DNA from 2 places in the Clostridium sp. YIM B02551 genome. Region 1 is predicted to be linked to the other one. Evidence: a T-box and tRNA genes for the amino acid it is inferred to sense, from the RefSeq annotation. Region 1 holds a T-box; the other holds one or more tRNA genes.

Evidence for each region. A T-box is a leader RNA that pairs with one kind of tRNA and senses whether it is charged. The one in region 1 lies ahead of trpS (tryptophan--tRNA ligase), so its partner is inferred to be a tRNA-Trp.
Region 2: it has a tRNA-Trp gene. The T-box ahead of trpS (tryptophan--tRNA ligase) is inferred to sense a tRNA for this amino acid. The anticodon was not compared.

Annotation. Positions count from the first base shown of each region.
Region 1 is NZ_JAKGTF010000002.1:246,125-263,311, forward strand. It holds gene L1S47_RS03855 (endospore germination permease) at 1-486, shown strand, start outside; gene L1S47_RS03860 (zinc-ribbon domain-containing protein) at 654-818, shown strand; gene L1S47_RS03865 (DUF5670 family protein) at 993-1,148, shown strand; T-box leader at 1,209-1,439, shown strand; gene trpS (tryptophan--tRNA ligase) at 1,484-2,482, shown strand; gene galU (UTP--glucose-1-phosphate uridylyltransferase GalU) at 2,516-3,388, opposite strand; gene L1S47_RS03880 (cell wall-binding repeat-containing protein) at 3,571-5,028, shown strand; gene L1S47_RS03885 (oligosaccharide flippase family protein) at 5,104-6,543, opposite strand; gene L1S47_RS03890 (glycosyltransferase family 4 protein) at 6,540-7,691, opposite strand; gene L1S47_RS03895 (O-antigen ligase) at 7,754-9,190, opposite strand; gene L1S47_RS03900 (ABC transporter substrate-binding protein) at 9,198-10,559, opposite strand; gene L1S47_RS03905 (Gfo/Idh/MocA family protein) at 10,585-11,667, opposite strand; gene L1S47_RS03910 (sugar transferase) at 11,684-12,292, opposite strand; gene L1S47_RS03915 (glycosyltransferase family 4 protein) at 12,310-13,536, opposite strand; gene wecB (non-hydrolyzing UDP-N-acetylglucosamine 2-epimerase) at 13,552-14,601, opposite strand; gene L1S47_RS03925 (polysaccharide deacetylase family protein) at 14,701-16,059, opposite strand; gene L1S47_RS03930 (GNAT family N-acetyltransferase) at 16,154-17,158, opposite strand.
Region 2 is NZ_JAKGTF010000013.1:78,599-95,785, forward strand. It holds gene tsaE (tRNA (adenosine(37)-N6)-threonylcarbamoyltransferase complex ATPase subunit type 1 TsaE) at 1-436, opposite strand, end outside; gene L1S47_RS15900 (metal ABC transporter solute-binding protein, Zn/Mn family) at 625-1,515, shown strand; tRNA gene L1S47_RS15905 (tRNA-Trp) at 1,673-1,747, shown strand; gene L1S47_RS15910 (cell wall-binding repeat-containing protein) at 1,885-4,032, shown strand; gene L1S47_RS15915 (cell wall-binding repeat-containing protein) at 4,088-5,677, shown strand; gene L1S47_RS15920 (hypothetical protein) at 5,730-7,097, shown strand; gene L1S47_RS15925 (hypothetical protein) at 7,109-7,753, shown strand; gene L1S47_RS15930 (nitronate monooxygenase family protein) at 7,831-8,898, opposite strand; gene L1S47_RS15935 (DEAD/DEAH box helicase) at 9,199-10,344, shown strand; gene L1S47_RS15940 (DUF3284 domain-containing protein) at 10,553-11,080, shown strand; gene L1S47_RS15945 (carbohydrate deacetylase) at 11,099-11,851, shown strand; gene L1S47_RS15950 (small, acid-soluble spore protein, alpha/beta type) at 11,943-12,143, shown strand; gene L1S47_RS15955 (hypothetical protein) at 12,304-12,618, shown strand; gene L1S47_RS15960 (hypothetical protein) at 12,637-13,365, shown strand; gene L1S47_RS15965 (sugar transferase) at 14,094-14,744, shown strand; gene L1S47_RS15970 (glycosyltransferase) at 14,765-15,868, shown strand; gene L1S47_RS15975 (glycosyltransferase family 4 protein) at 15,910-17,019, shown strand; gene L1S47_RS15980 (WecB/TagA/CpsF family glycosyltransferase) at 17,024-17,187, shown strand, end outside.

The DNA.
Region 1 (17,187 bases):
ATTTCCTTACCATATATAAAGAATATTTCAAAGAAAAACAATCTTAAGGCCCATTACTTTACATCTATTATTATCGCAGTAATAATTATTGTCTACTCAGTCTTCAGTATTATTTGCTCCTTAGGGCCAATAAGAGCTAACAACTTATTTTACCCAGAGTTCATTCAGGCACAAAGGATATCTTACGGAGGATATATTGAAAGTGGTGAATTATTTGTTTTAATGGAATATATGCTTGGTTTTATTATTAAATATTTATTATGCATATACGGAATATTCTATATTAATCAAAGCAAACTCACTAACAAACTTAAATTTTTCACCATCATATCAATATTCATATTCTTGTTTTGCTTTTATTTTAGTAAAAATACTTATAATTTTATTGTAGAATTAAACTACTTATCCTTAGCAAATTTAGTCGTTATTTTGATAATTCCGCTAATAGCGTGTATGCTTTATAAGTTTAGCCATAAAGCCAGTTAGTAGAAATTTTTTCCTTGAAAAATATTGTTTTTAAGTACTGATATGATATAATATTTTTGTACAGTATATGGGAAATTTTTAATGATAAATTTTTACTTTCTTTAAGATCTGGAAGGTTAAAATTATCTCTAAAATGACCCTACAGATTTTTAAGGAGGTCCATAGATATGGAAGATAAAACTTTAGTATGTAAAGATTGTGGAAAGGAATTTGTTTTCACTGTTGGTGAACAAGAATTCTTTAAAGAAAAAGGATTCGAAAATGATCCTGTAAGATGCCCTGAGTGCAGAAAAGCTAGAAAAGCTCAAAAATTCAACAGAGACAGATTCTAATTCTTTTAAGAGACCCTTGCCTAATTAGGTAAGGGTCTTGTATTTTATTAATTTGAATAGCTAACACCACTCCTACAGCCCCTGTGATATACTTTGAATTATTTCTAACACAGTTTGAATTATTATTTTATATGATGGAATACTAAATACAGAATGCTTTAGGAGGTGTTATGTATGGTTTTTTTTAGATGGATTGGCGGATTTGTATTATTCTTTTGGATTTTAGGACTTATTTTTAAAATCGGTGGTTATGCTATTAATTTTTTATTAGTTTTAGCTGCAATTGTTTTTTTACTCGATGCCTTAATTGGAAGAAGAAAAAACTATTAATTCGCTTCGTTGACAGTCTTCTTTCATAATCATATAATATATATTATAATATAATACTAGTTGATTCCTATGAAAAGAAATAGTAAGCTTAATAACTTCTTTAAAGAGAGCTGTAGCTGGTGAGATTACAGTAAGTAAGATTAAGCTGAATGGATCTTTGAGGTTTTTAGCTGAATTTTAAGTAGGCTAAAACGATTGTTCTACGTTAAAAGAACAAGATATATTTGTATCTTATTTAAGAAGAGTATTACTCTAAAAGATAGGTGGCACCGCGTTTTATACGCCCTATGGATTATATCCATAGGGCTTATTTTAATTTTGAGAGGAGAAATACAATGGATGAAAGTAAAAAAGTTATCTTTAGTGGTATTCAACCATCAGGCGATTTAACCTTAGGAAACTATTTAGGAGCATTAAAAAACTGGGTAAAGTTGCAAGAAGAATATGATTGTTATTTTTGTGTAGTTGACTTGCATGCAATAACTGTTAGACAAACCCCTGCTAACCTAAGAAAAAAAACTTTAGAAATGTTAGCAATTTATATAGGAGCCGGCATTGACCCTGAAAAGAATACTTTATTTATTCAATCTCATGTTTCAGCACATAGTGAATTATCTTGGTTATTGGCTTGTAATACTTATATGGGTGAGCTTGGAAGGATGACTCAATATAAGGACAAATCGCAAAAACTAGGGGATTCTATAGGTTCTGGCTTATTCAACTACCCAGTATTAATGGCTGCTGATATATTATTATATAATGCAGACCTAGTCCCTGTTGGTAAAGATCAAAAACAGCACTTAGAACTATGTAGGGACATTGCAAATAGATTTAACAATACTTATAGTGATACATTCATCATACCTGAACCCTATATTCCTGCAACTGGTGCTAAAATAATGGATTTACAAGATCCATCAAGAAAAATGTCCAAATCAAATGAAAATCCAAATACCTATATATTAATTATGGACCCACCAGATGTTATACGAAAGAAGATAAGTAGAGCTGTTACTGATACTTTAGGTAAAATTAATTACTCTGATGATCAGCCAGGGATTAAAAATCTAATAAATATCCTTAGTTCGATTAAAGGAATAACTCCAGAGGATGTAGTTACTAATTATGCTGACAAAGGGTATGCTGAATTTAAGAAAGATGTTGGTGATGCGATTGTAGATGAATTGGCTCCTCTACAAGAAAAAATCAATAACCTTTTATCAAATAAATCTTATTTAGAGGAAATTTATAAAAATGGTGCTATTAAAGCAAACTACGTAGCAAATAAAACTTTAAGAAAAGTTCAAAAGAAAATTGGATTAATTCCTAGATAAATAAAAAAAAGAGAGTAATACTCTCTTTTTTTATTATACTCTTTCCCATGGCTTAGAAGCTAGATACTCTATGAATTCATCTCTTAAATCTTCTTTTCTTAATGCATACTCTACAGTAGCTTCTAAAAATCCTAATTTATCTCCAACATCATATCTTCTTCCTTCGAAATTAAAGGCATACATTGCTTCCTGAGATATTAATTCCTTTAGTGCATCAGTTAATTGTATTTCTCCACCCTTTCCAGGCTTAGTATTCTTTAAAATATCAAATATTTGAGGAGTTATAATATATCGCCCTAATATGGCTACATCACTTGGTGTTTCCTCAACATTTGGTTTTTCAACAAGATTTTTAACTTTATATACTCTATCTTCTATATGTTTTCCATCAACAATTCCGTACTTACTTACATCACTTCTAGGCACTGTTTGTACGCCTAAAATTGAAGTTTTATATTCATCGAAGCATTCTATCAATTGCTTTAAACAAGGTTTTTCACTATAAACTACGTCATCTCCTAAAAGAACTGCAAAGGGCTCGTTCCCAACGAAAGTTTTAGCACATAGTATAGCATGTCCCAATCCTTTAGGCTCTTTTTGTCTAATGTAATGGATATCAACCATATCCGAAATGTCTCTAACTATTTCTAATAGTTCTTCCTTGCCATTCTTCTCTAATTCCATTTCTAATTCAACGGATTTATCAAAATGATCTTCAATACATTTTTTATTTCTCCCAGTAATTATCAATATTTCCTCTATACCAGAAGCTATTGCCTCTTCAATAATATACTGTATTGTTGGCTTATCAACTATAGGTAACATTTCCTTTGGTTGAGCCTTTGTTGCTGGTAAAAATCTTGTTCCTAAACCAGCTGCTGGAATTATAGCTTTTTTAACCTTCATATCTTCATCCTTACCTTTCTAATTCTTTATCCTATATTAAAGTTTAACATAATAAGGATATTACATCAATATTAGTTAACTATTCATATTTAATTCTCTTTCTTCACAACTGTATTATTCTTATTGTATAATAAAGATAAACTTATTAATGCTTTACAATATAAATGAATGGAGAATAGTCTATGTATAATTTCTATAATAAAAGACTTTTTAAAATTTTATGTTTCTCTCTTATTACTTTTTTAATTTCAGCAACTTTCGTTTTACCAGCCAAAGCAATAAGCACTCCATCAATATATTATTCTATTGAGCAATCACCTATTCACGTTGGTGATAATTTTATAATCAATGTAAATGCAAAAAGTGTTCAAAATTTATTTGGTGCATCTATAGATTTATATTATGACAAATCATATATCCAAGTTTCTAATATCACAGTTGGAGACATATTTAGTAATGGTAATTCTACTTATGGAAATCCAGTTATTGATACCGCAAACGGTAAGATATCCTTCTATTCAACCTTAATAGGTAATGTTCCTGGCTTAAATATAACGGACGGAACTTTATTTAAAATTTATGGTAAGGCATTGAAAAATGGTGCTATAAATTTATCAACAATTAATGGAGGAAGTTCTTCTCAAAATATAAATACAATGCAGATTAAACTATCAGATAGCAGCGGTTCTAAAGTTAGTTTTAGTTCAACATCTCTTAACTTAAGCATATTGTCTCCCACAGGCATCTCAAGATTAGGAGGATCAGATAGATATGGTACCTCTACAGCTATCAGTCGAGAAGGTTGGCCATCAGGTTCTAATAATGTGGTTCTTGCATACGCATATGATTTTCCAGATGCATTAGCTGCAGTGCCTCTAGCTTACTCATTAAATGCTCCTATTTTACTGGTTGATCTTAATTCCATACCAAGCTCCGTTCAGTATGAAATTGCAAGATTACATCCCCAAAACATCTATATACTGGGAAGCACTGGCGTTATTTCTTCAAACGTTGAAAATTCATTGAAAACCAATTATAAGGTGTTTCGTTTTGGTGGAAGTGACAGATTTGCAACCTCAATACAAATTGCCAAGCAAGTTTTAAATAGTACTTCAAGTAAGACAGCTGTGTTAACCACTGCATTCGATTTTCCAGATGCTCTATCAATCAGTCCAACTGCAGCATTACTTGGATATCCTATACTATTTACTACTCCAAGTACTCTAGAACCTTCTATTCAATCATTTATTCTTAATAATGGTATTAATAAAATTGTAATTCCAGGAAGCTATGGAGCTGTCTCCTTAAATGTTGAAAATCAATTAAAAAACCTAGGAATTACTATAGTCAGACTTGATGGTCAAGATAGATTTAGTACTTGTTTAAAAATTTTAAATGCTTATAAGAATACTTTCTCTGTTGGAAATGTGATTACAACTGGACTTGATTTTCCTGATGCATTAACTGGAGGTGTGCTTGCAGCCAAGATGAGACTACCTATTATTTTGACAAGCGGCAACTCTATTGATAGCAATATTATGAATTTTGTTAAGAGAGATGGTCCATCAAATTTATATGTTCTTGGAGGAGCAGGATTACTTTCTGATAATTTCATAAATAACATAAAATTGAATCAATAAACAAATTTACTTCAATAAAAAAAGATGATTCCTTCTTTATATGGAATCATCTTTTTATTTATATTATCTTAAGTTCTACAATTCTTCTTTACCTTTTCCAAGTTTTGTTGACAAAAAACCTGAAGCCAAGGAGTATACCTCTTTAACATGTTTAATATTAAGTAAAAGGAAAATTATAATAAATACTGCATTTAAAAATGAATTATTAAATACCACATCAACAATTGACGCAGCAATCATAATACTTGTGTTTGCAATATAAACTTTATAATCAAATTTTCCCCATACAATACTTGAGAATATTGTTCTTAGCCAGAAGAAGGTTATATAAGCCACAGCTGATGATATTGCTGCACCTAATGAACCTAACTTAGGTACTAAAATGAAATTTAAAATAAAATTAATTACTGCAACTAAAATGGAAATTATCAAGTTAAAGCTTGTTTTTCTTTTAAATGTAATCCCGATTGCAGTAGATTCTGACATTGTATACAATACAGGCATAAATAGTAAGTATGTTAATGAACTAGCCGCATTATCATAACTACTTGCTAATACCATCATAAGGATTTTCTTAAATATCAACATGCAAATAAACAAGAATGTCATTACTATTGTAAGATAATCACTTACCTTGATAAACTTCTCCCTAGGCTCCCCTTCTTCATACCATCTATATGCAGTTGGCACCCAGAAAGTTGCGAAGACCTGTTGAAATATTCCAAGTACATTTGATATTTTAAGTGCTGCGGCAAATAATCCTATTTCGTAATATGTTGACCACTCTTTTAATGCCATTCTATCCATTGATCCAAATATCCAACTAATAATAGTTGCAGGAATTAATGGTAATGCAAATTTAAACATTCTTCTGATAAGAACTTTATCAAAATTTATCTTACTCAACCAATATTCTCTATTTATTATTATTTCAGCCATAACCATAATAACTAAGCTAATAAAGGTTGCATTTATAATAGCTTTAAAGCTTTTTTCAACTAATAGGAAATATCCCAACAATACGAATAGGTTAACTACTTTATTAATAACACTCATCATTGAAAATAAAACTGCTTTTTCTTGCATTCTTAAAATGAGCATATTAAAATTATCCATAACTGCGAAAGGCATAGATATACTCAATAAAAGCATAATATACCATTCATAACTATCAAATAGTGCCATTGATATTGGCTTGTAAAATATTAAAATAGCTATAGAAAATAAAAGCGAAAATATAAATGGTATTGTAAAACTACTCCAAAACAACTTTTTCTTGTCTTTTACAGCATTATATTCTCTTACAAACGCTTGATCCATTCCTAGGTATATTATCAAAGAAAATAATGTATATCCTAGTGTGTACATTGATGATTTCCCGAATTCTTCAGGAGAAACAAAATATGTGGTTATAGGAACTATAATCAATCCTAAAAAGGCTGAAACAACCGGACCAATCGAGAATCCTAGAAATTTTTTAATAAAACTACTTAATGTATTACTTATGACATTCACCCCTGATTCTTAATAACACTTCTATAAACATCAATTATTTTACTTGCTATAACATCCTTACTAAAATTATGTTTGCAATAGCTTTTAATTTCATCAGAATCATATTTATTAATGTTATTATACATATTTAACATGGCTTCACCAAAACCATCTATATCATCTACGTCCACAATTTTTCCACAAATATCATTTATAATTGTGTCTGGCCCACCAGTCTTTGTACCTATTACTGGCTTACCAAATGTTAAAGCTTCTAAAAAAACTATGCCAAATGTCTCAAATCTACTTGCAAGAGCAAAGACATCACAATTTGCCATATGTATCGCTACCTCTTCCCTTGATAAACCACCTAACATTATAATTCTATCTTTTAAATCGTATTTTTCAATTAGTTCTTCTAATCTTCCACGTTCTTCTCCATCTCCACCTATATAAAGTTCCACATTACTGAATGCTTCTTTATTTTTATTAAAGGCTTCCACTAAAATGTCCATTCCTTTATTCTGATACAGTGTTCCCAAACTAAAGAATCTAAATCTAGTTTTATTCTTGTCACTTTCTATTCTTTGTTCCTTTAGGGTTAGCATATTGGGAATAAGTCTTAAGTTTCCTTCACCCCTATACACAGAGATATCTTTAAGAAGACCTTTGCCAACAGCAATAACTTCTTTGGCATTACCAAAGGCTCCGTATAAATATCTTTTTACAGTATCATTAATTTCATTCATAGAAAATGCAGATGAATGCTCTGTAATGATATACGGAGTATCTATATTTGACAAGTTATATGCAATAGCCCCATAAATAGAAGAATGAATGTGAACTAGGTCAAAACTTCCTTCTTTTTCTACAACCCTTTTGAAATACTTTCTAATTAAATAACTATAGTATTTAAAGAACAATCCATACATTCTTGGAAATACATTAAATGTATTATACCTATATACTTTAATTCCATTTTCTATTGAAAATGAAAATCCAACTTTTAATTTTGTAGTAAACATCTGCTTTAAACTAATGAAGTGTACATAAAGTATTATTCCCTCAATCCCATTTTCCTTCAAAGCCTCAACTTGTTCTTTAAAAAAAACTCCAGAAACTTTATTATCCTCTGTTGGGTACCAAGATGGGATGGTTAAAATTTTCATAAACTCCTCCAGATTTTACATTTTATACTCAAATTCATTTAATTAAGTAGAATATATATTCATTAGTTTTCTATCTTTTTAGGTCTCGTATTAATTACTGATAATGCAATTACTATCCAAAGCATAATTGTTGGAGTAACTACCCCTTTATGGTTAAATTCTATTCCTGTTGTAATTCCTAAAAACATATACATTACTAATGATGCATTTATTGCCTTGCTCTCAGTATAACTTAATACACACGCTTTAATTCTATTTGCATATATCATTATGAATACAATAAGAGCAAAAATCCCAAGTTCTACAGATATTTGCATCAATACATTATGTGCTAACTCCATAGTATAATCAGGAACTGCAGAATTATTTCTTAGATCCTCAGGCAACATCATATATCCATCTAAAACATATTTCCTATAAAATTCGTTAAAGAATCCCATTCCAATACCAAAGGGATACTTAATTGACACATAAATACTTGTAATTATCGCTTGAACCCTTGCCATTGTTGATTCATTTTGTAAAAGAGATACTCCCTGTATTCCCCTATGCATAATGTATGGAATGGTCCATTTTGCAGTTGCAAGAACGATTCCTATAAAAGCATAGAAAATCTTAATATATCTCTTATTTAATAATAATAAAATAAAGATAATAATAACAGCTAACCAAGCCCCTCTAGAGAACGTTACAAAAATACTAAGTGATTGAAGCAAAAATGATACTATATAAAATATCTTATTAGTCTCGCTGTACTTTTTATATAACAGAGTATCTACTAGTAATGGATATACAATTAGTATTACAAATACAAAATTGTTTGAATTATGAAATCCAAATGTAATAATATCTCTAGATGCCTTAAGTGCTGCAAATGAAAATGCATGATTTTTAATAATTTGAACAAATCCATATAAGCAGCTTAAGTTAACTGCCAAGATAAGCATAAATATAACTCTATGCATTTCATCTTTGCTTATTACTGCAGCTAAAACGAACATAAACATTATTGGTATTAGCACACTTGTTGTAGTTAATGCAAAACTCTTCATAATATCAGGAGAAAAGATTGCACTAATATAACTGCAAATAACAAAAAATATTATATAAGTAAATAGGTTTCTTGTAAGATTTTTTGATTTGTTATATTCACCCAGCATATTTTTTATTCTTGTAAAGTTTAGAGCAAATACACCTATTATATATATAGATTCAAAGTTTAATATTATAAGCTTTACGTCAAGATAAAATACCTTTCTGGCTGTAACTAGAACAGGTAATGACAGTATAAATAATAGGATAGATCTATTTATATCTTCTTTAGATAGTACTATCTCAAATAAAACCAATGCTAATGCTAATGCAAATGTTGTTGAGTCTTTTATTCCTATTTTTCTTATTAGAAATATCTCCGATAAAATTGAAAATAGGAGTATAGCAATTAAGTATTTATTATTGATCCTTTTTATTGAAGCTATTGTTTCCTTAATTTCACTCATAAATTCCCTACTCCTTATATTTATCAACGTCTATATTTCCAGAATCAGAAGCTCTCTTTAATGCTCCACTATATTGATCATTAAGTTGTTTAATTGCATCTTCTATAGATATCTTATCTTTTATTGCATCTAATAATATCTTAGTAATAGCTGTACTATTTAAATCTACAAATGCTGAAGGATCTTTTACCTCATAATTAAACTTAGAATCATTAAAAAATTCTCCATATCTCAAGGCACTGGTATCTTTATTCTTTAATAGATTAGGTATTTGAGTTTCTGATTTAAATACCGTTAAATTAGATTTATCACTTATCAAATATTCCATTACTTTTTTAACCGCATCTAAATGTCTTTGTTGTTCTGCAAAGTTATCATTTTCACTATTAGGCTTTATACTTCCATTAATAACAAGTGTTTTTGAATTTAAGTAATAATAATTATTTTCTTTATTTAAATCAAATACTGGTAAATCAGAAATTCCTAATTCAAAATTTAAAGGTATTGTTCGCGCAAAAAAGTTTTTATCATTTGAAGTACATAAAGTCACTGCAACTTTCTGATTAGCAAAATCATATTTATTAGTTAATTTATCACTTGGATTAGTAACGAAGTTTATAAGTCCTTTAGCATACATTTCCTTATATACGCTTATTATATCCTTCATACTATCTAAAGAATATTTACCATCTTTATTACTCCAAAGTGAAGCGTAAACATTTTTATCATTTATTGCACTTGGTTCTCCAAATATAGCTTTTACATCCTCAATGTTTTTTAGTTCTAACTGTAGTGGAATTATAGATTGGTCCTTACTTTTTAACTTTTCACAAATAGAAATCAACTCATTCCAAGTTTTTGGAGCTGAATCTGCACCTATACCATATTTTTTTAACATATCCTTGTTCCAGATTATCTTAACAATATTAGACGAAATTTTTATTCCATATGGTTCACCATCATAGTAGAAATAAGGATCTCTATCTTGCTTATTATATAAGCCAATATCATTTAAATTAAGTAGTTCATTGTTAGTAAACATTTGATAAAATCCATATTGAGCTATATCAACTTTATCACTATTCACCATTGTAGTCTTTAAAATATTTGCATAATTCTTGTCATACATATTAGTTTTTATATATATATCGTTATTTTCTGCATTAAAGTTGTTAGCTAAGTATTCAAATGTACCACTACTATCATCTTTATATAGCCACACATTTACTACTTCTTTTCCTTTCATCAAAGGATCATCCGTATCTTTAACATCACCAATTTGCATATAATTTTTATATACAATAGCTCCAACTAACATGACGAAAAAGAAAATAAAGAATTTTATATTTCTTTTAACAAAATTAAACATAATATACCTTCCGTTGCTTATAATATTATTTCATGTCTAGTGTTGAAAAATCTCCCACTGGGAACTTAACTGGCAATCCAGTTTTTCTAGATTTATATGCCGCTAAAATAATAGACATAGCTTTTTTACCTTCTTCTCCGCTTATCAATGGCTGTCTATCATAATTAATTGCATCTATAACATTTTTAAATAATGGAGTATGTCCTTTTCCATAAACATTATCTATTTCTGTCTTTAACTCTTTTTTAATTTCTTCTTCGTCATCTCCATCAAATCTCCATGTTTCAAGCTCATTAACAGCTAATCCACCAATTGCTACTGTTCCTTTTTCTCCAAATATACTTAATGTTTCTTCTAAATTCTTAGGGAATACACAAGCTGTACCTTCAACTATACCAATTGCTCCGTTTTTAAATCTAATTAATATAGCTCCAAAATCTTCTGCTTCTATATCTCTCAAAAAAGTATCACATTGTGCATATACTGTATCAATTTCTCCTCCAAGCATCCATTGCAATAAATCAATATTATGTATACATTGATTCATTAATGTTCCACCATCTAATTCCCATGTTCCTCTCCATGGTGCTTGCTCGTAGTATCCCATATTTCTATTCCATAGAATTCTTGCTGTTCCATTTATCAGTTTACCAAACTTGTCATTTTCAATAGCATCTCTTAACTTAACTATTGGTTTATTGAATCTATTTTGATGACAAATAGATAACTTAACATTATTCTTATGTGCTACTTCAATCATCTCGTCTGCATCTTTTGTTGATAGCGCCATAGGTTTTTCTACTATTACATGTTTTCCTTTATTCATACAATATACAGCTATTTCATAATGATATCCGCTTTCTGTTGCAATAGTTACAACATCTATATCTTCTTTTTCAATCATTTCCTTATAGTCAGTGTACGCATTAACGCTAACTGATTCATCAGACATGTTCTTTTTATATTCTTCTTTTTTGTTATTAGCATTTTCTATTATAACGTCACAAATAGCTACTAATTCAGCTTCTTCCTTATTATTTACTAATGCTTCTACGTGTTTATATGATATTCTTCCACATCCTATAATTGCAAACTTTAATCTTTTCATAATATATTACCTTCCTCTATACAAAACATTTTATTATTGTTCTAATGATAATCATGAAATCCAAGAGTATATTACTTGCATTTATATATTCTAAATTCAGATTAATTTTATCTTTCATTATAGTATTAATATAATACTCTTCAGGATTTTCTACTGTTGCCAAAATATCATTTTCATCTCTATATTTAATAGATGCTAAATCTGTTATTCCTGGCTTAACATGTAACACTTTTTTTTGATCATCTGTGTATAAATCAACATACTTTGGTACTTCTGGTCTTGGTCCAACTAAACTCATATTTCCAATTAGTACATTTATAAGCTGCGGCAATTCATCAATTTTATATTTTCTTAAGACAGCTCCTACTTTAGTAATTCTGCTGTCCTTACCTACTGTTATTTGCTTGCCTTGCTTCTCTGCATCAACTACCATAGTTCTAAACTTAAATATTTTAAAATATTCCTCATCTTTTCCTACCCTAGTCTGCATAAAAAAAACTGGTCCCTTGGAATCAAGTTTAATTAAGATACAAACAACAATTAAAATTGGAGACAATATTACTAATCCAACTAATGAAAGAAAAAAATCAAAAAATCTCTTAACTATATTATTGATAATTTTCATGCTTCACATCCTCAATTCTATTTATTTGTGATATCTATCAATAGATTTTCTAAATTTTTTACTATTGCTTCTCTAGAATAATTCTTTATAACATATCTTCTTCCATTCTCTCCTAGTTGCTTTTTAAGCTCAGCATCTTTATAAAGCCTTAAAACTGCTTCTGCTATTTCATTAGGGTTTTCAGGTTCTACAACAATACCTGCATTGGCATCTTTAATTAATGCTTCTGCTTCTCCTTCAACGGCTAAAATTATAGGTAATTCTGAAGCCAGAGCTTCGAACATTTTTGAAGGTAAAGCACCTTTAAATAAATCCAATTTCTTTAGTGGAACTATTGTTGCATCCATTGATGCTATAATTCTAGGCATAGCTGGTTTCATTTGAACTGGCATGAATGTTATATTGTTTAGACCTTTTTCTTTCATCATTTCTATTAATTTGTCCTTTTCTGGCCCATCCCCATAAAACATGAAATGAATATCTTTATATTCCCTTAATATTTCTGCAGTTAATATTATAACTTCAAGTCCCTGCGCTATACCATGTATACCTGCATAACAAACTGAAAACTTGTCACTTATGCCTAATTCTTTTCTATATTCATCATCCCTATTTTCCTTTTTAAAGAACTCTGTATCCACACCATTAGTGATTAAGTGAACCTTTTCTTTAGGAAAGCCCCTATCAACTATATTATTTACAATACCTTTAGTTTGACCTGTTACAAGCTTTGCTTTTCTATAGCAAAATTCTTCTAACCAAGTAGACATCTTAATAAACAACTTATTATTTAGCACGCCTAACTTTACTGCTGACTCAGGCCACAAATCAGAAACATTAAAAACAAACTTTGCCTTTTTCATTTTAGATATGATATATCCTGACCATCCTAAAAATAATGGAGGGGATTCTGTTATTACTACGTCTTGATTCTCAATATGTTTAGGACCATCTATTACTGAAGAAAATGTAAATGACAAATAATTTTTCATTCTCTTAGTGAAAGATTTACTCTTTGTTGCATAAATCCTAGTTCTTACTATCTTTATTCCGTCTATTTCTTCTTTTACTATCTTTTTTCCTTGATATTCTTCAAATACTTCCCCTTTAGGGTAGTTTGGCATAGCTGTTAAAATTGTTACATCATGCCCTCTTCTCTTTAATCCTTTAGCAAACTCAAATATCCTGTTTTGTGGTGCTCCAACCTCCGGAGGACAGTATTGAGTTAAAAATAAAACTTTCATTATACCTTTTCCTTCCTAAACAATTGTCCTAACAATTTTATTCGATGCATTTCCATCACCAAAAATATTTTTTTGCTCCCCTGATGGGTTGAAATTCATAATAGCATTCAAAATTTTTGTAGTATCTGTACCAACAATACAATTCCAGCCAACATTAACAGTTTCTATCCACTCAGTTTCATCTCTCATTGTAATACAAGGTTTTCCCATAAAGTAAGCTTCTTTTTGAACTCCGCCGCTATCAGTTACTATTTTTTTAGACATCATTTCTAAATACAGCATATCTAAGTATCCAACTGGTTCAATAATCTTAATATTATCTCTAATCATAAGCTTATATTCGTCTATATATTTTTTAGTTCTAGGATGTAGTGGTAAAACGATTTGTTCTTCAGACTCATTTAAAGCTTTGATAATTCCTTCTAATCTATTAATATCATTAGTATTTTCAGCTCTATGAATTGTTGTTAATATAAATTCACCTGGTGTAAGCTTTAGTTTCTCATTAATTTGAGACTTTTCTAAAGCCTTGTTTTTGAAATGTATAGTCGCATCATACATAACATCTCCAACATTATGTACGTTATTAACAACACCTTCGTTTTTTAAGTTTGCTACAGCTGTATCTGTAGGTGCAAAAAGATATTTAGATATATGATCTGTTAATATTCTATTCTGTTCTTCTGGCATACTCATATTAAAACTTCTTAACCCTGCTTCTACATGTGCTACAGGAATTAATAATTTACTTGCACATAGAGCTCCTGCCAATGTGGAATTGGTATCTCCATATACCAATACTAAGTCTGGTTTTTCCTCTAGATATATTTTTTCTAATTCTATTAACATTTTTCCGGTCTGTTCTCCATGATTTCCAGAGCCAACTTGTAAATTATAATCTGGATAAGGAATTCCTAATTCATTAAAAAAAATGTCAGACATATTGTTGTCATAATGTTGTCCTGTATGAATAAGAATTTCTTTATTTTCTTCTCTTATTATATTTGAAACCGCAGCTGCTTTTATAAACTGTGGTCTTGCTCCTACAATGGTTATTATTTTCATAATAATTTCCTCCAAAATTATTCATTTATAAACTTGTAATAACTTAACATAACACACAAAAATTATAAACTATATTTATATATTTGTCCAAAATACATGCTATTTAATCTTCTCTAAAAGTGTGTTAATCTTCTCTCTTTCTTCAAGATATCTCTTCGTTAAATCATCAGTAAATATAAAATTGCATCCTTGTTTTAAACAATACTCAATAATTTTTTTATACATATCCTTATATTGAGAATCTAATATTACTCTCTGATGCCAAAGTACAGATGCTGTTCCATTATGTTTAATTGTGTTATCCAAAAGAACTTTAATTTCTTGCCACTTTTCTTCAAAGGACACATTCTTCTCCATTACTATTCCATCCATAACTGCAAGAGGTATCTCATAAATTGGAACTATGTTATTAGTATTTAAGTTAAAAGGGATAAAAGAGTCTGTACTTGCTGCCCTAAATCCATTTACATCACTATATCCAACGGTTGAATCAAACTTTACCCCAGCCTTTTCTAGACATTCAAGTGTTTCAGGCATTTTAAATCTAAGATAATGATTCCTACAGCTATCTACTTTTGCATGAGTGTTATTTTCAATTTCCTCTATCTCTCTTTTCATTTCTTTTTCATCTAGGTAAGAAAAATAGTTTGTGTGTATCCCTATCTTATGATTTCTACTCTCATGTATTTTTTTTATATAATCGTTATATTTACTTAACTCATATCTCTTGCCAAGTCTATGCTTGTATCCTGCAATAAAATAAAACTCTGATTTTACCCCATAACTATTTTCTATTTCTAAGTAATTAGGAATTTGTAAATGTACATTTTTAATTATATCCCTAAGCATTATCCCTATTCTCTTCGATAGAGAATCATTTTTTCCCATTAAAATACTCTTACAATTATGAAGGAAAACATACTTATCTCTACTATTTAAACTATCTACGTCATGACTTAACATTATCTCAGGTCTTTTCTCTTTTAACTTAACTTGTGGAAATTTCATCTTAATAGCATCATATAAAATCTCAGCATTTATATCAAAAAAAGGTACATTTATATATTTATTTCTTTTACTGAATTGGCATAAAAATCTTTCTTTGTCATCTCTTTTTTGAATCTCATATTCTTCTTGCAATGTTATAAAATATTTTGAAGTAAAAATGATATCAAAATTAAACTTAATCTTTTGGTCAAAAACAGAATACGGTTCATCAATTTTTTCAAATGAACAGAACTTACTTTCTTTATAGTCCGAAAAATTTAATTCATTATGATTTTCTGAAAAAGGTATTACTATGCCAGTTTCTGCCTCAATTCCATAATAAATATTTATACAACCTTGCTTTTCTTCATATGATATTTCTACATCATCATCTATTTTACGAAGAAGATAAAATATAGTATAAGCTAATTCTTTATTAATTCTATCTTTATTTACAACAATATTTATCATAAATTCCCTCCAAATAAATTCATAATTTATCCTTATATAAAATAATGGTAGTATCCTATACCACCATATTTTATATCATAGTAAACTATAAAGATTAATTGCTCTTAAGAAACTTTCTAATTGTATTCTTATGCTTTCTACCAAAACTATACATTGCATCATATATTTTATTAGCTTTATTAATACTATAAATTGGAGTCTGAGTTCCTCCAAATTTTCTAAAATAATTTTCTATGCTAGGAACCATTGATCCCTCAAAATCAAAAGCTGTATTGATTTCTGACGAAAATTTGATAGCTTCCCATACAAGTAAAGATTGAACTCCAAACTTTCTCCAATCAGGATCTGCTCCTCCCATTAGGTAATATGTGGTGTCTTTATCATAAATAAGATAAACACCAGCAACAATTTCATCTAGTTCATTAACTGCAAATAACATCTTTCTACAATTATTTTCTTTTAGTGTTTCATCTAGTTTCTTTATGAACTCTAATGAATAAGGAATAACAGCATTTTGTCTTTCAAATGTTAAATTATTTACTCTATAAAAATCCTCAATTGAATATTCTTCGCTAACCCTGATATTCTTTCCCATGGCTTTTTTAATTTCACTTTTAATACCATAGTCAAAGTTGTCGTAAACAACTTTTAAATCAGAAGTATCATTTATTTTGTAAGTATATTTTAAATTAACGTTATAACCATTCCAAATAAAAGGCAACATATTTGTATAATTAACGCTAAAGTTATATTCCAACTGCAATGGCTTTTTAGGTAATATATTGATTAAATCACTTGTAATAGTGACCCCTCTAGATATTAACTTATTATACTTAATATTATCATTTTCTTTTCCTAAAAGTATTCCAAGCTGTGGAGTAAGTTTTGGCATACTATATATTCTATTTTTAATATTGGGAACTACAATTCCTCCAACTATTTTACCATTTTCTTCTGCTACATATATTTCAAAATTACTACAAACTGCGTCTAACCAAAATTTTTTATTAAATATGTTACCTTGAGGTGAAGTTTCTACAAAACTATCCCATAAATTCATTTCATCATTATTAAGTGCTCTCACGGTAATATTACTCATAATTTAACCTCTTACTAACTCCTTTTAAA
Region 2 (17,187 bases), on a different contig from region 1:
TAAATCTGCCTCCAAAAGCTTTAATTCTAATCTTTCTATAGTTTTCTCCAAGCTCAGGAACTTTTTTTATATTAATATGTACAAATTCTTCAGGAAGTATATCCTCTATGTAATTAGCCCATTCTATTAATGTAGCACCTTTCCCGAAAACATATTCATCAAACCCAATTGCCATAATTTCATCAGAATCACTTACTCTATATACATCAAAATGGAATAAAGGGATTCTACCACTATGATATTCATTTACTATATTAAAAGTAGGAGAGGTTATTTCCTCATTTACTCCAAGTCCCTTTGCAAATCCTTTAGATATATGTGTTTTACCGGTACCTAAATCTCCAGTTAAACAAAAAACATCTCCCGCTTGAGCTAATTGACCTAGTTTTTCGCCAAGCGATAGAGTTTTTTCTACAGAATCAATAATATACTCCATAATTGACTCCTTTCAAATAGTTTATTTAATTATTATAGCTTATATTTTATCCAAATTATAGAGAAAATGAAAGGTAATATATTACATATTAGTTAAGAAAGTCTTACATCCAGTATATATCAATTGAAATTATACATATATTATTATAGAATATACTAGAAAACCATATGTTATTAGGAGGGAAAACAGTGAAGAAGGTAACTTTTGCCTTAATTATAATAAACTTAATAATGTTTATAGGACTTTTTATTTTCCCGCAAACAGTGGTATCAAGTAAAGTTGATCATGCAAGCAAGGAAAGAGCTCCTTATTTAAATATAATGGCGTCAAATAAACCAACGTATCTTATGATAAAAAAATTGGTTAAGGACAGACATAATGTAGAATTTTTGCTAAAAAGTCAAGAAGAGATAAAAAATTATACCTTTAATGACGACATAGTAAATAATATTTCAAGAATGAATCTGTTTGTTTATTCAAGTGATGCGTTTGAGCCATGGGCTAAAGATCTTATTAGTAATCTTGATAAGGGGAAAACTGGAATAATTGATTTATCAAGAGGTACAAAGGGTTTGAAAAGTTCGGATGGCAAACAAATTCCATATTATTGGATGGATTTTGATAACTATAAAATAGCATTATTTAATATAAAAAGTGAATTGCAAACTGATGATTTAGATAATAGAAATTATTATGAAGATAATTATAATGATATAGTAAGTAAATTTGAAAGTGACAATTCAAAGAATGTTGAAAATATAAGAAAAATAAATGGTACAGCTTTTTATTATGCTGATAATACCTTGGAATACTATAGCAAATATCTAAATTCTAAGTCAGATATTTTAGACAGTGAAAAAGTAAGTAAAATTATTACCGAAAAAAAAGATATAAAGCCATTCATAGTATTTTATGAAAAAGATGAGACTATAGAAAGCTATAAAAACTCATTGATAACCAAAGGTGCCATATTTATAAAGGTAAACACATATAATGGGGATAAAGAATTTGCTGATCTCTTAACAGAAAACATCAATAACACCTATAACAGCTTGAAAACTTTAGAGGAAAGTAATTAAATATAATATTTTATTTAATAATTTATAAATTGATAAAGCAGAAGATTAATTTCTGCTTTAAAAATATGTTTCAAGAAATAAACAATTATAATATTTAAGCTAAAAAACTATTGCATCTTAAAAAAAAGTATGATAATATAAGTCTTGTGTTAAATATAGGGGTATGGCTCAACGGTAGAGTAGTGGTCTCCAAAACCATTGGTTGTGGGTTCAAATCCTACTGCCCCTGCCATAAAACAACAGAAATTTATTTCTGTTGTTTTTTTATGTCTAAAAATTATGAGGAACGTCATATAATTCAAAAGGAAAGTTTGATATAATATAATTTAAGTATTAGTGATTCATTTAAAATTAGAGATGAGGGGTATTATGAAAAGACTTACGAAAATTTATAGTTTGTCATTAGCAGCATTTTTAATATTAAACACAAGAACAGCTTTTGCAAGTGAGGTACATGAGAATAAACCAGTAAGTATTAATAGTAATAATAAAGTTCAAGATGATGTCATATGGGATAATGAAACAAAAGGAAATGAGTATATTTTAAAGGCGACTACACAACCAATTTGCTCCTATAAAGGGCCTAATGGTGTGGAAATAAGAAGTTATTCATCATCATATAATACAATAGATAAAGTACAGGCAGTTTATAACGAGCTAATAAAGAATACCATTGGACCGGAAGTAAGCTATCTATCACATATTGATTTAATAAGTGATTATCCAATGGGAGCATATACAGCTGGTGTATGGCATGGTATGTATGAAGATAATGGGGGAGTAAAAAGATTAGCTAAGGATAGATATATAGAACTTTTTGGATGTGATACTGTTTCATTTCAAGAATTAGCAGGAGTACTTTCTCATGAATATGGTCATCAATTTACAAACTATTATTTATTACTAAAAGAAGGAAAACCTTTTAGTGATGATAGTAATAGTTATAATAAAGCAAGAAATTTATCTTCTTATAGCAGCGTTAACTCAGGATATCATGAGTGGGACCCAGCAGAGATGGCAGCAGAAGATTATAAGCAGCTTTATGGAAGTATAACAGGTAAAAATATTAATGAATTTAAGGACATAAAGGATAGAACAATAGCTGGAGATCAAACTAATTATACATGGAGTAGCTTAATGTATAATATATGGCCACAAGAAAATATATATTTGCCACTAGCTTCTCAAGCTAATAATTTATATAACTATTGGGTAAACATGTCAGGAATAAGAGCTAGTAATGAGTTTGCTCCGACTACACCATTACTAACAGTTACTAATGTAACAACATTCCCTTATCCTTGGGGAGGAAATAAATCCACAGTAACTTTAAACTGGACAAGCTCTGCAGATGATAATACTGATGATTTAAATTATGCAGTTGTTTATTATAATGGAGATATTAATAACCCTAGTAGTAATTTTTATTACGGTGTAGTAAAAACTTCAAAAGATTCCACTGGAAGAACTGCTACAATAGGAACCTATAAATATGGAAATACTTATGGAACAGATGGTATATTGGATTTAAATGCGAAGTTCAGAGTATTAGCAATGGATAAGGACGGGAAAATTGTTGCGTCAAAAGATATATCAATAGATCCAAATAATTTAGCAAATTCAGTTACAAAGATTCCTGATAGAATTTCGGGTGTTGATAGATATAAGACTGCCGTTAAGATATCTAATACTGGATGGACAAGCACAAATGATACTGTAATTTTAGCTACTGGTGACGATTTCCCAGATGCATTAAGCGCAGCGCCATTAGCCAAAAAATATAATGCACCTATATTGTTAACTGGAAAAAATACATTATATGAAAGTACAAAAAATGAAATCAATAGACTTAAACCTAAAAATATAATAATTATAGGTGGAACAGGGGCTATTTCATCAGATATTGAAAATCAACTAGTTAATTCAGGATATAATTGTAGGAGAATTAGTGGTGTAGATAGATACAGTACTTCATTATCTATTGCAAAAGAAATTGGAGCTGTGAATGAAGTAGTACTAGCAACTGGAGCAGATTACCCAGATGCACTATCCATTGCTTCATATGCAGCGGCAAAAGGAATACCTATAATATTAACAGAAAAGAATAGTATACCTATGAGTTCAGAAAACTATATTAAGAGTTTAAACATTTCTAAAACCTACGTAGTAGGTTCTACAGGAGTTATATCAGATAATGCAATTAGAAATATGAAAAATATAGTAAGATTAGGTGGAAAAGACAGATACGATACTAATAAATTAATAGTTAATCAAATAAAATCATCAATGAACCTTAATCAAGTATATGTTGCTACAGGGGTAGATTTCCCTGATGCACTGGCAGGATCAGTTTTAGCTTCAAATACAAATTCACTTATTTTATTAGCAGATAAAGCTAATTCTCAAAATGCTAAAAGTATAATAAGTACAAATAGTAGCAGTGTGAATTCAGTAAGTGTTCTTGGCGGCGTTGGGGTTGTAGATAATGATGTATTAAAAGATTTAATTTCAAACTAAAGAGGTATGAAATTATACACAAAAAGATAAATTTGAGTGTTTGGGGAAAATAATTATGAGAAAAATTAGTATTATGATAATTGGAATATTAATGTTTACAACAATGAATAATGTTAATGTAAGTGCGATGTCATCGGTAAATATGGTCAGATATGGCGGAGCCAATAGATATGAAACAGCAGTGGAAGTAAGCAAGGGGGGATGGTCCCAAGCTGAAAATGTAGTATTGGCTTATAGCAATGGTTTCGCTGATGCGCTTACTGGAGTGCCCTTTGCTTATATTAAAGATGCGCCTATACTTTTAACAGATAAAGAATCTATTCCACAAGCAACTTTAGATGAGGTAATAAGATTAAAAGCAAAAAACATCTATTTGCTTGGAGGTAACGGAGTAATTTCTGATAAAGTTCAGAAGGAACTAATCGATAAAGGATACAATGTTACAAGAATAGGTGGGATGGATAGATTTGAAACATCAATGAATATAAGTAATGAGGTGCTCAAGTATAATAAAAAAGTTGCGATATTAACAACAGCATATGATTTTCCAGATGCTCTTTCAATAAGTTCATATGCTGCTATAAATAATTATCCTATTTTATATACAGAAACCCAAAAATTAAATTCTAGGACAAAAGAGTATATAAAAAGTAATAATATTACGAAAATAATAATACCAGGTGGAATAGGTGTTGTTTCTGATAGCATAGTAAATGAATTGAAAACTTTGGGTATTACTTCAGAAAGAATTTCAGGGGTTGATAGATATAGTACATCCTTAAGTGTCGCTAAAAATTTCAGTGATAGCTTAAATGAAGGAATAATACTTGCTACAGGAAATGATTTTCCAGATGCACTTTCTGGTGGTGTCTTAGCAGCAAAAAGAAAACAATCGATTTTGTTAGTAGAAAGAAAAAATATGAAGAGTGAAATGGCAGACTTCATTAAAGAAAGCGGAAACATAACATTACACTTATTAGGTGGCACTGGTGTTATATCAAATGCTATAAAATACAATTTGGTTCCTGCAAATTTAGAAGTGGAAAAGTTATATGCAGCGGATACAAGCAGTCAAATAATAACTATAACTGCCCCATCAACTAGTGGATTTAGGGCAAATGCAAATTATTATGAGAAACAAGACGGAGTATGGAAACTAGTGTATAAAGATATGCCAGCAGTTACAGGCGAAAAAGGACTAATGTACAATAGAAAACAAAATACTAATACTAGTCCAATTGGAGATTTTGGATTTGTCTTTGCATTTGGTTATAGTGATAATCCAGGAGTAAAATATAATTATAGAAATATCGATAGCGAAAGTTATTGGGTAACAGATATGAATAATACATATTACAATAGATGGGTTGAAGGATACCAAGGATGGGAACCGGATGGAGCAGAGCATCTTATAAACTATAAGCAGCAGTATAACTATGCCATAGCAACTGATTTTAATTATTACAACCCAGTGAGAGGTGATGGAGCTGCTATATTCCTACACGTGTCACCTATGAGTGGTGGAGGAACTGGAGGATGTATTGGATTAAGTGAACCTGACTTATTAAATATTATGAAAAGATTAGACCCAAGTAAAAATCCGAGAATAATTATATGTCCAGAAGGAGATTTATTAAATTATTAATGAAGTATGTTGTTTAGAATGTAATAAAATATTATTTTTAAGAGGGATAAATATGAAAAAGAAATTTGTATGGATATTGTTATTAAGTTTTGGGATAGCTAATATTACAATGCCTACAGCTCAAAAAGTTTATGCAGCGCAAGCTAACTATGATGTGGATGGAAATAATGTACTTAATTCAAATGATTTAGAAGCATTAAAAAAATACTATAATACATACAATTCTAATTTTGATTATAATAACGATGGTATCATAGATATTTATGATATGGTAATTTTAAGTAATGCCTTAGATACTAAAATGTATTCAGTAAAAAATTCAAGTGGAGCGGTTATTTCCTATTATTCTTCAGGTGATTTAGCGTCTTCAGTACTAAAAGCACGTAGTATTAACGGTTCTGTTGTAATGACAAAAGGTGGACAAGTAATTTGGAATAACAGTGGGTATTATGTATTTCAAGGAGAAAAATTTTATAATAAATATTCAAACTCTTTTGATGCAGTAAATGCGGCAAATTCAATTACAAATGGAAGAGCTTATAACCAATTTGGTCAAGAACTTATAAATAACACAACTGGATATAAAGAAAAGCTTGCTGTAACATCCACAGATGTTTATATAAGAACTCAGCCATCAGATGCTTATAAAACTTCTACTAAAGTACCAAACAATACTTTGATTGAAATAGTTGCCCTTACTAGAGGGTTTTATCAGTTTAAGTGGTATAAGCCAGATAACACTATAGTGACTGGATACCTTCCTAATTACTTGGATTTTATACAAGATGATAGAAATAATTCAATGTTTGGAAATATAGCAGGAAAGTATGAATCAAATGGCGATCCTGGAGCAATATCAGATAATCCTGCTGATAAAGGAGGAGTATCCTGTGGCGTGTTCCAATTTGCAGCTAACGTGGGTACTTTAGCATCATTTATTTCTTGGCTCTCAGGAACTAAACCGGCTTTTTATAGTTTATTAAATAATGCATATATTGCAGATGGAAATACTTACGGAACTAATTTTAAAGCTGCATGGCAACAGATAGCTGCTAATAACTATGATGAGTTTTATGCACTTCAATTTAGTTATACTAAGAGTGTTTATTATGATGGATTTATTAATAAAGCAAAAAATAGTGGATATGATATTAGTAAGCTTGCTGCATATAACGCAACAAGGAATATGATTTTTTCTACCTCAATACAACATGGAGTAACAGGAGCCTATAATATTATTGCACCGATAGATAAAACCTTAAGCATGACAGATTTTATTACAAGTGTATATAATGGTAGATTAGCAGTGATTGCTAAGTCTTACCCGGTTGGAAGTTCTATATACAATGGGGTTAAGGATAGATATGATAATGAGAGTGCTGACATTAAAAGAAATTATCAAAGAGAAATATCATACTAGGAGAAAAGTTGATGAATAAAAACTTAAAGATAGTAATAAGCATTGTAGTAATTGCTGTAATAATTTCCTCTATAGTTTACATAACTTTTAATAAGAAAAATGAATCAAATAAAGCTAAAAGCAATATAAGTGTAGACACTAATAATTCTAATGATGCAAAAAATAATATTTCAGATAATAAAAAAGAATCTGATGGTCAAAATGAGTCTAATGAAACTCAAAATAAAGAAGATAAACAGCAAAATAATAATGATTCTAAGCCAGATTCTAATAAAGAATCAGATCAAGTTAATAATGACAATAGTGCATTAATTGAAGAATCCATAACTTCATTTAATATGATTTTTAAGAACATGGTCAATAATAAAGATTTGAATATTGATTTTTTGAAGGATGTTGTAGAAAAGGATAGCAAAGCGTATAGCGATGTTAAATCCTTAATCGAAGGTTATAGAGAAAGCAATACAAAAATAGAAAAAATGGAATTTTCACTAGATAGTGTAAAAAAAATAGGAGAAAATATATACCAGGCGACTGTAAAAACAGATGAAACCAGAAATATTAATAATCAAAGTAAAAATGAAAAGAAAGAAATTATTTATAAAGTTAAATTGGTAGATGGAGCTAAAATAATTGAAATAGATAATTTGAATTAGTTATATAATGATTTTTAAACTTCAATGATGAAAAAATAACCCCAGAATACTTTTGGTATTCTGGGGTTATTTAATATTTATGAAAGTTTAGCTTCGCTAATAAGTTCATTCATTAGCTCACTTACAGTATACATTTTATTTATTCTATAGGCATTTTCACCACAGAAAATTAATGCATTATCTAAATCACCTTTAACAGCATTGATTAGTGCTTTAGTGATACAGTAAGGAGTTGTTTTAGGGTCGCATGGAACTAAACAGTTATAACATTTAGTTACCTTTTCGCCTTCTAAGTTAACTCTTTCAACAAAAGCATTTTTTATAGCTCTACCAGGCATTCCTACTGGACTTTTAACTATAACAATATCTTCTTTTTTGCTATTTATGTAAGCATTTTTAAAATTAATATGAGCATCGCATTCTTCAGTAGCAACAAATCTTGAAGCAATTTGAACTCCGCTTGCACCTAGCTTTAGATATTTAGCTATATCATGTCCGTCAAAAACTCCTCCAGCTGCAATAACTGGTATTGATTTATTGTATTTTTCTTCATAAGTTTTAACAAGTTCTATAATATCTACAACACTCTTGTCAAAATCAATATTTCCGCCTTCTAAATCATCTTTTGAGAAACCAAGATGGCCTCCAGCTTTAGGACCTTCAACTACCACCATATCAGGAGATACTCCATGATGTTTATCCCATAGCTTTAATATTACGTTTGCACCTTTTAATGAAGAAACAATAGGAGCAAGTTTTACATTAAAACCTTTAGCTATTTTCGGAAGATTTGTTGGAAGTCCAGCACCAGATATGATTATATCAACTCCTGCTTCTATAGCAGCCTTAACATGCTCTTCATAATTTTTCATAGCAACCATAAGGTTTACACCTATAATTCCACCTTTGGCTGTTTCTTTAGCAACTTTTATGTGATTTTTTAAAGCTCTTAAATTAGCCTTAAGAGAATCTATTTCAAAGTCATCCTCAGTATAACCTATTTGAGCACCAGAAATTACCCCGATACCACCACAGGATGCAACGGCACCTGCTAGTTTAGATGAGGAAACTCCTACACCCATTCCACCTTGTATAATAGGAAGCTTTGCAATTAAATTTCCTATTTTTAATGGCTTTATATCCACAAAAAACAACTCCTTTTTTAAAATTTACTTTGATAATGAAATAATTTTATAATAAAAGTATTTTGTAGCTTAATTATAGTTGATTATTTTATTTTTAACAAGTAAATTTGTTATTATTATTAATAAAAGTTGATAATAGAACCTATACTAAGGTATTATATAGTATAGGGTTTTAAGTTCAACTAATAACTTATTCATGCCTGAAAATGTCAAGAAACCGACATTTTCAAACAAGAATAAATTAAGTTTCCTATAAAAAACCCTGTATACACAATAATCAAAAATTAACGAGGTATAATAATGAAGAAAACATTTGATATGTTTGAATTAGATAAAAATCTAGTTGAAGCATTAAATAAATTTAAAATAGTTGAAGCTACAGAGGTACAAGAAAAGACCATACCTATCGCATTAGAAGGAAGAAATATATTAGCTCAATCTGAGACTGGGACTGGTAAAACTTTAGCTTATTTAATTCCTTTACTTCAGAGATTAGATAAGGGAAAGAAAGAAATACAATGTATAATTTTTGCTCCAACTCATGAACTTATAATGCAAATACATAATACTATTGGAGAAATAAAAAGAGAATCTAATCTTGATATTACATCCACTCCATTAATCGGTAGTGCGAATATAACAAGGCAGATAGACAAATTAAAAGATAAACCTAACATATTAGTAGCCTCACCAGGAAGAGCCCTTGAACTTATTAGAAAAAAGAAGATACCAGCACAAAATATTAAAGCTATAGTTCTTGATGAGGTAGATAAGTTATTAGATAAAAAGAACCTACCTATTATTAAGGATATTTTTAAAGCAACTCAAAAGCAAAAACAAGTATTGATGTTTTCAGCTACATTAAATAATGTTACGTTAAGCCTTTCTGAGGATTTAGCTGATAACATTGAGGTTATAAGAGTAAAAGAAAGAAATAGAGTAAATGAAGACATAACTCATAATTATGTATTAGTAGAGCAAAGAAAGAAAATAGATTATTTAAGAAGATTTATTCATGCTTCGAAAGCTAAAAAAATATTAGTATTTATTAATAAGGCATTCGATGCTAATGAAGCGCTTGAGAAACTTAAATTCCATAAAGTGAATGCCGCAACTATTCATGGTAATATAGATAAAGAAGAAAGAAAAAGAGCACTAGAATCCTTTAGAAATGGAAAGGTTCAGGTGTTAGTAGCTTCTGATCTAGCAGCAAGAGGCTTAGATATTAAAGGTGTTACCCAAGTTATTAATGTAGACATTCCAGAAGACCCTAAAGAATACTTACATAGAGTTGGGAGAGTCGGAAGAGCAGGAGAGAAGGGTGAGGCATACTCATTAGTAGACTTTAAAGAGATTCCGATCATAGAAGAATATGAAAGAAGTTTAAGAATTGAGTTTAATAAAAAGTATATATACATGGGTAAGATATTACACGCAGAAGAGTAACTCATAGAGGGTCTGTGTGTAGTGATTTAAAGCAGAAACGATGAGTTTCTGTTTTTTTTATGGGTTAGTTGGCTAAATACGTTGAAAATAATTACATAAATAAGTATAATATTTATAGGGTAAAAAGTACCACTTAGTGGTTTAAAGAATTTTATTCTTATTGTGCAAAAATTTAAAATCATAAACAAAATAGCTTAGGGGGTAAAACATGAGCTTACATGAAAGTGAAGTAATATTAGATTATTCAGTAAAAGATGTATTCAGTATTTTTGCAAAAACAGCAAAAAGAGATTTCCCAGGATTTAATGAAAAAGACCCAATAGGAGCTACGGTAACAAAGCAAGTTGGTGCTTATTCTTCAAAAACTGGAACAATGACTGTAGAGATAACTGATTATATAAAAAATGAAGTGTATGAAATTAGAAGTGCCACTAGCTCAGGATCAATGTCATACATATCAAGATATGAGTTTACTGCATTAGATGAAAATAAAACTAAACTTGTACTAATAGAGAGTGAAGGTGCAAATGGTATTTTTTCAACGGTAAATGTATTTATGACAAAATATCTTTTTAAGAAAAGAATTAAAAGAAGATTTGATTATTTCGTAAAATCACTTGAAAATGAATTACAAGCATTAATGGATAGAAGAAATGGGACTAATAGAAAGTCTGCAAATACAGAAGTTGATGCTGAGGAAGTAGTTGTTGATAAGGAAGAGATAAACGAAGAGTAATTTTTAGGAAGTGATATAATGAGAAAAATTATAATTAATGCAGATGATTTTGGGATAACAAAAGGTGTCTCTTTAGGAATATTAGATTCCATGGAGAATGGAATAGTAACAGAAACTACAGCTATGGCAAATGGCTTATATATTGAAGAAGCCTTAAAAGAAGCTAAAAAAAGAGGTATAACCAATATAGGAATCCATCTAACTTTAAGTTGGGGAAAGCCTATATTGCCGAAAGATGAAGTTAGCTCTATAGTTGATGAAAATGGATATTTTTACAGAAGAATTGAAAGTGTAAAGAAACCAAATTTTGATGAGGTTGAAAAAGAACTTAGAGCGCAGATAAATAAATTGCTTTTATTAGGATTAAAGCCAACTCATTTAGATGCTCATCATCATTTCTTTGTTTTAAATAAGGAGCTTACAGACATAGTTATAAAGCTATCAAAGGAGATGAATATACCTCTTAGATGTGTATATTCAAAAGATTATGAGTATTATATTGAAAAAGGTGTTAAAACAACAAATAGTACCTCAATTGATTTTTATGGAGATAATACAACAAAAGAATTTTTAATTAAATTATTGGAAAGTGCAGATGAGGATGAAACTTTAGAGATAATGTGCCATCCAGCTTATGTAGATGAAGACTTAATTAAGGCAACTTCCTATAATACAAATAGAGCTAAAGAATTTGAAGTGTTAACTTCTAATTTAATTAAAGAATATATAAAAGATAATGGTATTAAACTTATTGGATTCAATGAGATATAACATTATTAATGACCATTCCTAGAATTTCCTAGAATAGCTCAATTTATTTATTGAAACAATAAACCTATAAATAATTATAGGAGGTATTATTGTGTCACATAAGAATAATAAGAATTCTAAGGATAATAAAAAATCAAGACAGAAAACTCGAAAAGAAGTAAAGAAGATGCAGGAAGAAACTGCAAATGAAATAGGATTTTCAAAACAATCCAGAAAACTTGGAAAAAATGAATCAAGAGTAGACAGTAGTATAGAAAATAGAGCACCTAGAACTCCAATAAGAGAAAAATAATTTTAGGTAGATATATGGAAAAAGCGAAAACCAGTGGTTTTCGCTTTTTATATTGCAAAAAAAAGTTTGCTGACTAAATATTAAAAAAATTCTATAAATACCCCAAAAAAATAAATATCTTCTTCGTATTTATTAACATAAGGTAGATAAGGAGGAAGTTATGAAGAAGGTATTATTGTTAATTATAATTATTTCTAGTCTCGTTTTAGCTGGTTGTGGGAATAAGAACAATGTAACCTCCAATGGAACAGATGGTAATTCAGCATCAGTTACAACTTCTGCAGGTGAGGCTACAGATAAATCAGCTAGTACAAATGGTAATGTTAAAACAGTTAAGCCAGGTACAGTTAAGGAATTAACCCCAGCTCAAAAGGCTAAGGTTAATAATAAATTAGATTCAGCAATTAGTAATATAAAAGAATCTTTAAATTCACTTGATGATGTTAAAGATATAAATTTAGATTCAGTAAATTAATTTTAGGGGGAAAGTATTATGAATAAAACAAGATTAGCCGCATTAGTAATTTCAGGAGTAATGTTAACTTCAACAGCTGTTTATGCTAAAGGAAAACCAGAAAATACAGGAGCTAACAAAGCAAATGTTGTAAGTCAAGACAAAAAACAATCAGCTAATGCTACAGATAATGAAGCAAAACAAAACAATGGTTCAGCTAAAAAAGAAGCTAATCAAGCAAAAAAAGATGAAAAGAAACAACAGATTAGTGAATTCAAAACAGCAATGAAAGCTAAGCATGAAACAATGAAACAAATCAGACAACAAACAATTCAAGTTAGACAACAAGTTGAGGGGAAGACAGAAGAATTAAATGCTATATTAGAAGACATAAAAGCAGGAAATAAAACACTTCCAGAAGATATGCTAAATGATTTATTAGCTAAGGCATCTGTACTTAATACTTCAAGTGATGAAGTGAAGGCTACAACAGGAATAAGCACTGTAGAGGCTGATACACAAGATAAAGTTGAGAAAAAAGATTTTTCAAATGCATTGGCATCTATGGATAAAGTTATTGCAAAACTTCAAGCAAGATTAGATGCGCTAAACAAATTAAATTCTAATTTAGATGATGCGTTAGCAATTGCAAGACAAGCAGCAACTCCAGTGAAAGAGGATCCAAGTACATCAACAAGCCCAACAGATACAACGACACCATCAGACTCAACAACAGACGCTTCTAACACCACAAATACAAGTAATTAAAGCAGAACTAAATCATTTATAGATTGACCTTTAAAAAGTAGTTTTAAATATGAGAATTAAGTTTAAAAAATTCAATAGGCGATTGTTTTAAGAAGAAAAGTGCACAGAATGTTTATAGATATCTGTGCACTTTTTTATATTTAAACAGAATTTAAAAATAGTCGATAAATATAAAATTTTATATGGTTTTTATCTCCTAAATATAGTAAAATCAAAGAGAGAACAAAAATAATCGAATATATTTGTAGAAAAATTAGTTTTTTAGGGATATAGAGTTATTTACATAAAATTCATATTATTATTTTGAAAGTATAATAAAATTAAAAAACAGGATATATAAGTCTATTAATATACTTAAATATAGAAAAAAAACATATTTATTCCAACGATTACATGTGGGTCATGAATATAAGCTAAAATGAATGTCGATAAATAGAAGAAAGGGTCAATATTTTTTTATTGATGAAAAAATATTGCTATGTTAATATATGAATGTTATAAATTTTATGCACAACTTGATAGGGTGTATTGATTTTTTTTAGAACATTTTGTTTTTTTTTGTAATATAAATTTTCTTGAAATGTAAGTTTCTTTTGTTTGATTGTGGGTGATTTTGAAGATATAAGATTAATATCTTGAGTTATTTGTAATATATGAATAAAGGTATAAAATGTGTTTAGGAGATATAAAGTGACAGCGATATATACTCAGAGTTTGGAGGGAATCAAGTGCAAGTAAATAATATAGGTAATGATATTTTTACGGATAATGAACCATTGTTGTATAAGGTTTCAAAAAGATTGATAGATATAATCGGATCATTAGCTGGATTAATTTTATTGAGTCCTATCATATTAATAGTTTCTGTATTAATAAAATTAGATTCTCAAGGGACCATTGTATTTTCTCAGTTGAGAATTGGTAAGAATGGACAAGCGTTTAGGATGTATAAGTTCAGGAGTATGGTTACTAATGCAGAAGAATTAAAGGCGAGACTTTTAGAAAGCAATGAAATGTCTGGTCCAATGTTCAAAATGAAAAATGATCCTAGAATAACTAAAATAGGCAGATTTATCAGAAAAACAAGTATAGATGAATTGCCTCAACTTTTTAATGTTTTAAAAGGTGAAATGAGTTTGGTTGGTCCTAGGCCAAGCTTACCAAAAGAAGTAGAGAAATTTGAACCGTGGATGAGAGAGAGATTGAATGTTAAGCCTGGATTAACTTGCTATTGGCAAGTTATGGGGAGAAATTCTATTGATTTTGTTGATTGGATGAAGTTGGATATAAAATATGTTAGAGAAAGAAATTTTTTGCTTGATGTTAAGTTGATTTTCAAGACATTTTTTGTGTTGTTTGGTGATGATAATGCTAGATAGTAAAATATTGGAGACGTTATATGAAAAAAGTATTATTTGTAATAGATAATTTATGTGGTGGTGGGGCAGAAAAAGTATTAATAGATATCTTAGAAATAATAGATAAAAGTAATTTTGAAATTACATTACTTTTATTTGAAAAACAGGGAGTTTATTTAGATAAAATACCTAAAGATATAAAAGTGAGAAGTATATTTAACCATAAGGTAAATAGGATCTTGAAGATAATATTCAAATTACTATGTAAAATTAACATACTAAACATATTTATAAATGAAAAATTTGATTGTGAAATAGCATTTTTAGAGGGAGATGCAACTTATATAGTAGCAAATTCACCCAATAAATATGCAAATAAAGTAGCATGGGTACATACAGACTATAAAAAAAATAGGGTTGAAAAAAAAGAGAGAGAAAGAAATACGTATTCTAAATTTAATAGTATTGTATGCGTTTCTAATGGTGCAAAAGATTCATTTGTAGAAGTGTTTCCAGAGCTTAGTCCAAAAGTTAAGGTTATCTACAATTTGATTAATTCAAATAAAATTATTAGCAAATCAATTGAAAATATCGAAATAGAAGAAGAGATAGATATTTTAGCAATAGGAAGACTGCTATATGTAAAAGGTTTTGATTTATTATTAAAGGCACAAAGTAATTTAATAAAACAAGGAATTGTTAATAATATTTGTATATTAGGTGAAGGTAGTGAAAGAGATAATTTGCAAAAAATTATCGATGATAATAATTTGAATGAAACAGTAAAATTGGTTGGATTTAAAGAAAACCCATACCCATATATAAGAAAAGCTAAAATGTTTGTGATGCCATCAAGATATGAGGGGTTTCCACTATCATTATGCGAGGCAATTATACTTGAAAAATTGATAATATCTACAAGATGTACTGGACCAAGTGAAATACTAGATAATGGGAAATATGGTATTTTAGTTGATGTGAATGAAGTTACTGAGCTCGAAAATGCTATTAAGTCTATGTCGTGTGATAGAGAGATTCAAATTAAATATAGTAATGAAGTTAAAAGTAGAAAACAATTTTTTAATTCTTCCGAAGTAATAGCTTCCATAGAAAACTTGATAGATAGTAAAACAAAGAATATATAGATTAGGTGACTACTAAATAAGTAAGAACTAGGTGGAGAGATATGAAAATTTTAATAATAAATATGGCTAAGCAATATGGGGGAGCCGAAAAAATTATAGAGGAAATGATAATTGAATTGTGTAAAAGAAACTTTAGTATTTCTGTAGCGAGTATTGTAGATACTCCTTTTTATTTAAAACTAAAGAAATTGAGTACTATGTATCAGTTTGATGTTGTGGAAATTGCGAGTGATAAAAAGAAGTTCATATCAATCTTAGGTTATATGATAAAGTATATTAGAATGCAAAAGATTACATTGATTCATAGCCATGGTGTGACATCAAATGTATTTGGAAGTATAGCGGCAACTTTTACAAAGGTACCTAATATTACAACAATACATTCTAGAGCAGATTTTGATAGAAACAATACCTTAAAGGGGAAAATTTTTATATTAATTGAAAGAATGTTACTAATGATTAATAGAAAATATATTTTGGTTTCTAATAGCCTATTTGAGTATTATAAATTAAAAAAATGTAATGTTAATAAACTTGTAGTAATGCATAATGCAATTAGCCACAATAAAAACTATTTTAAAAATTTTGAAGAAGCACACTTAGAGAATCAATTTACTATTTGTGCAGTTGGTAGGTTAACAAAAGTTAAAGGATTTGATATATTAATTGACGCTATGAATGACTTAGTGAATATGGAAATGCTAAACATAAAATGTGTTATAATAGGCGAAGGGGAAGAAGAAAAAAATTTGTATGAAAGAATAAATTCATATAATTTAGGTGAATATGTAGAGTTACTTGGTTTTAAAGATAATGTTAAGGATTTTATGATAAAAAGTGATTGCTTGGTAATGAGTTCATTAATGGAAGGAATTCCTATAGTTTTATTAGAAGCCCTTTCTTTAAAGTTGCCAGTGATAGTTCCTCGTGTTGGAGGCATACCAGAGATAATAGATGATAGTAATGGAATTCTATTTGAAGGTAGTAATTTTAAAGATTTATCAAATAAAATAAAGTGGGCATATGAAAATAGATTAGGGTTAAAAACCATTTCTAAAAAAGGATATGATGATTTTATAAATAATTGGAACATAGATTCTTATGTTGACAGATTATGTGAAATTTATGATTCGGTGCTTGAAAAGGAGTAATATAATGAAAGAACGAGTTACTATAATGGGATTTAATGTTGATCCGTTAACGATGGATGAAAGCTTAGAAGTGGTTCAACATTATATAAGCAATAGAATTCCTTGTCAACATACAGGAATTAATTCAGATAAAGTAGTTCTAGCAAAGAATGATAAACGACTTACTAA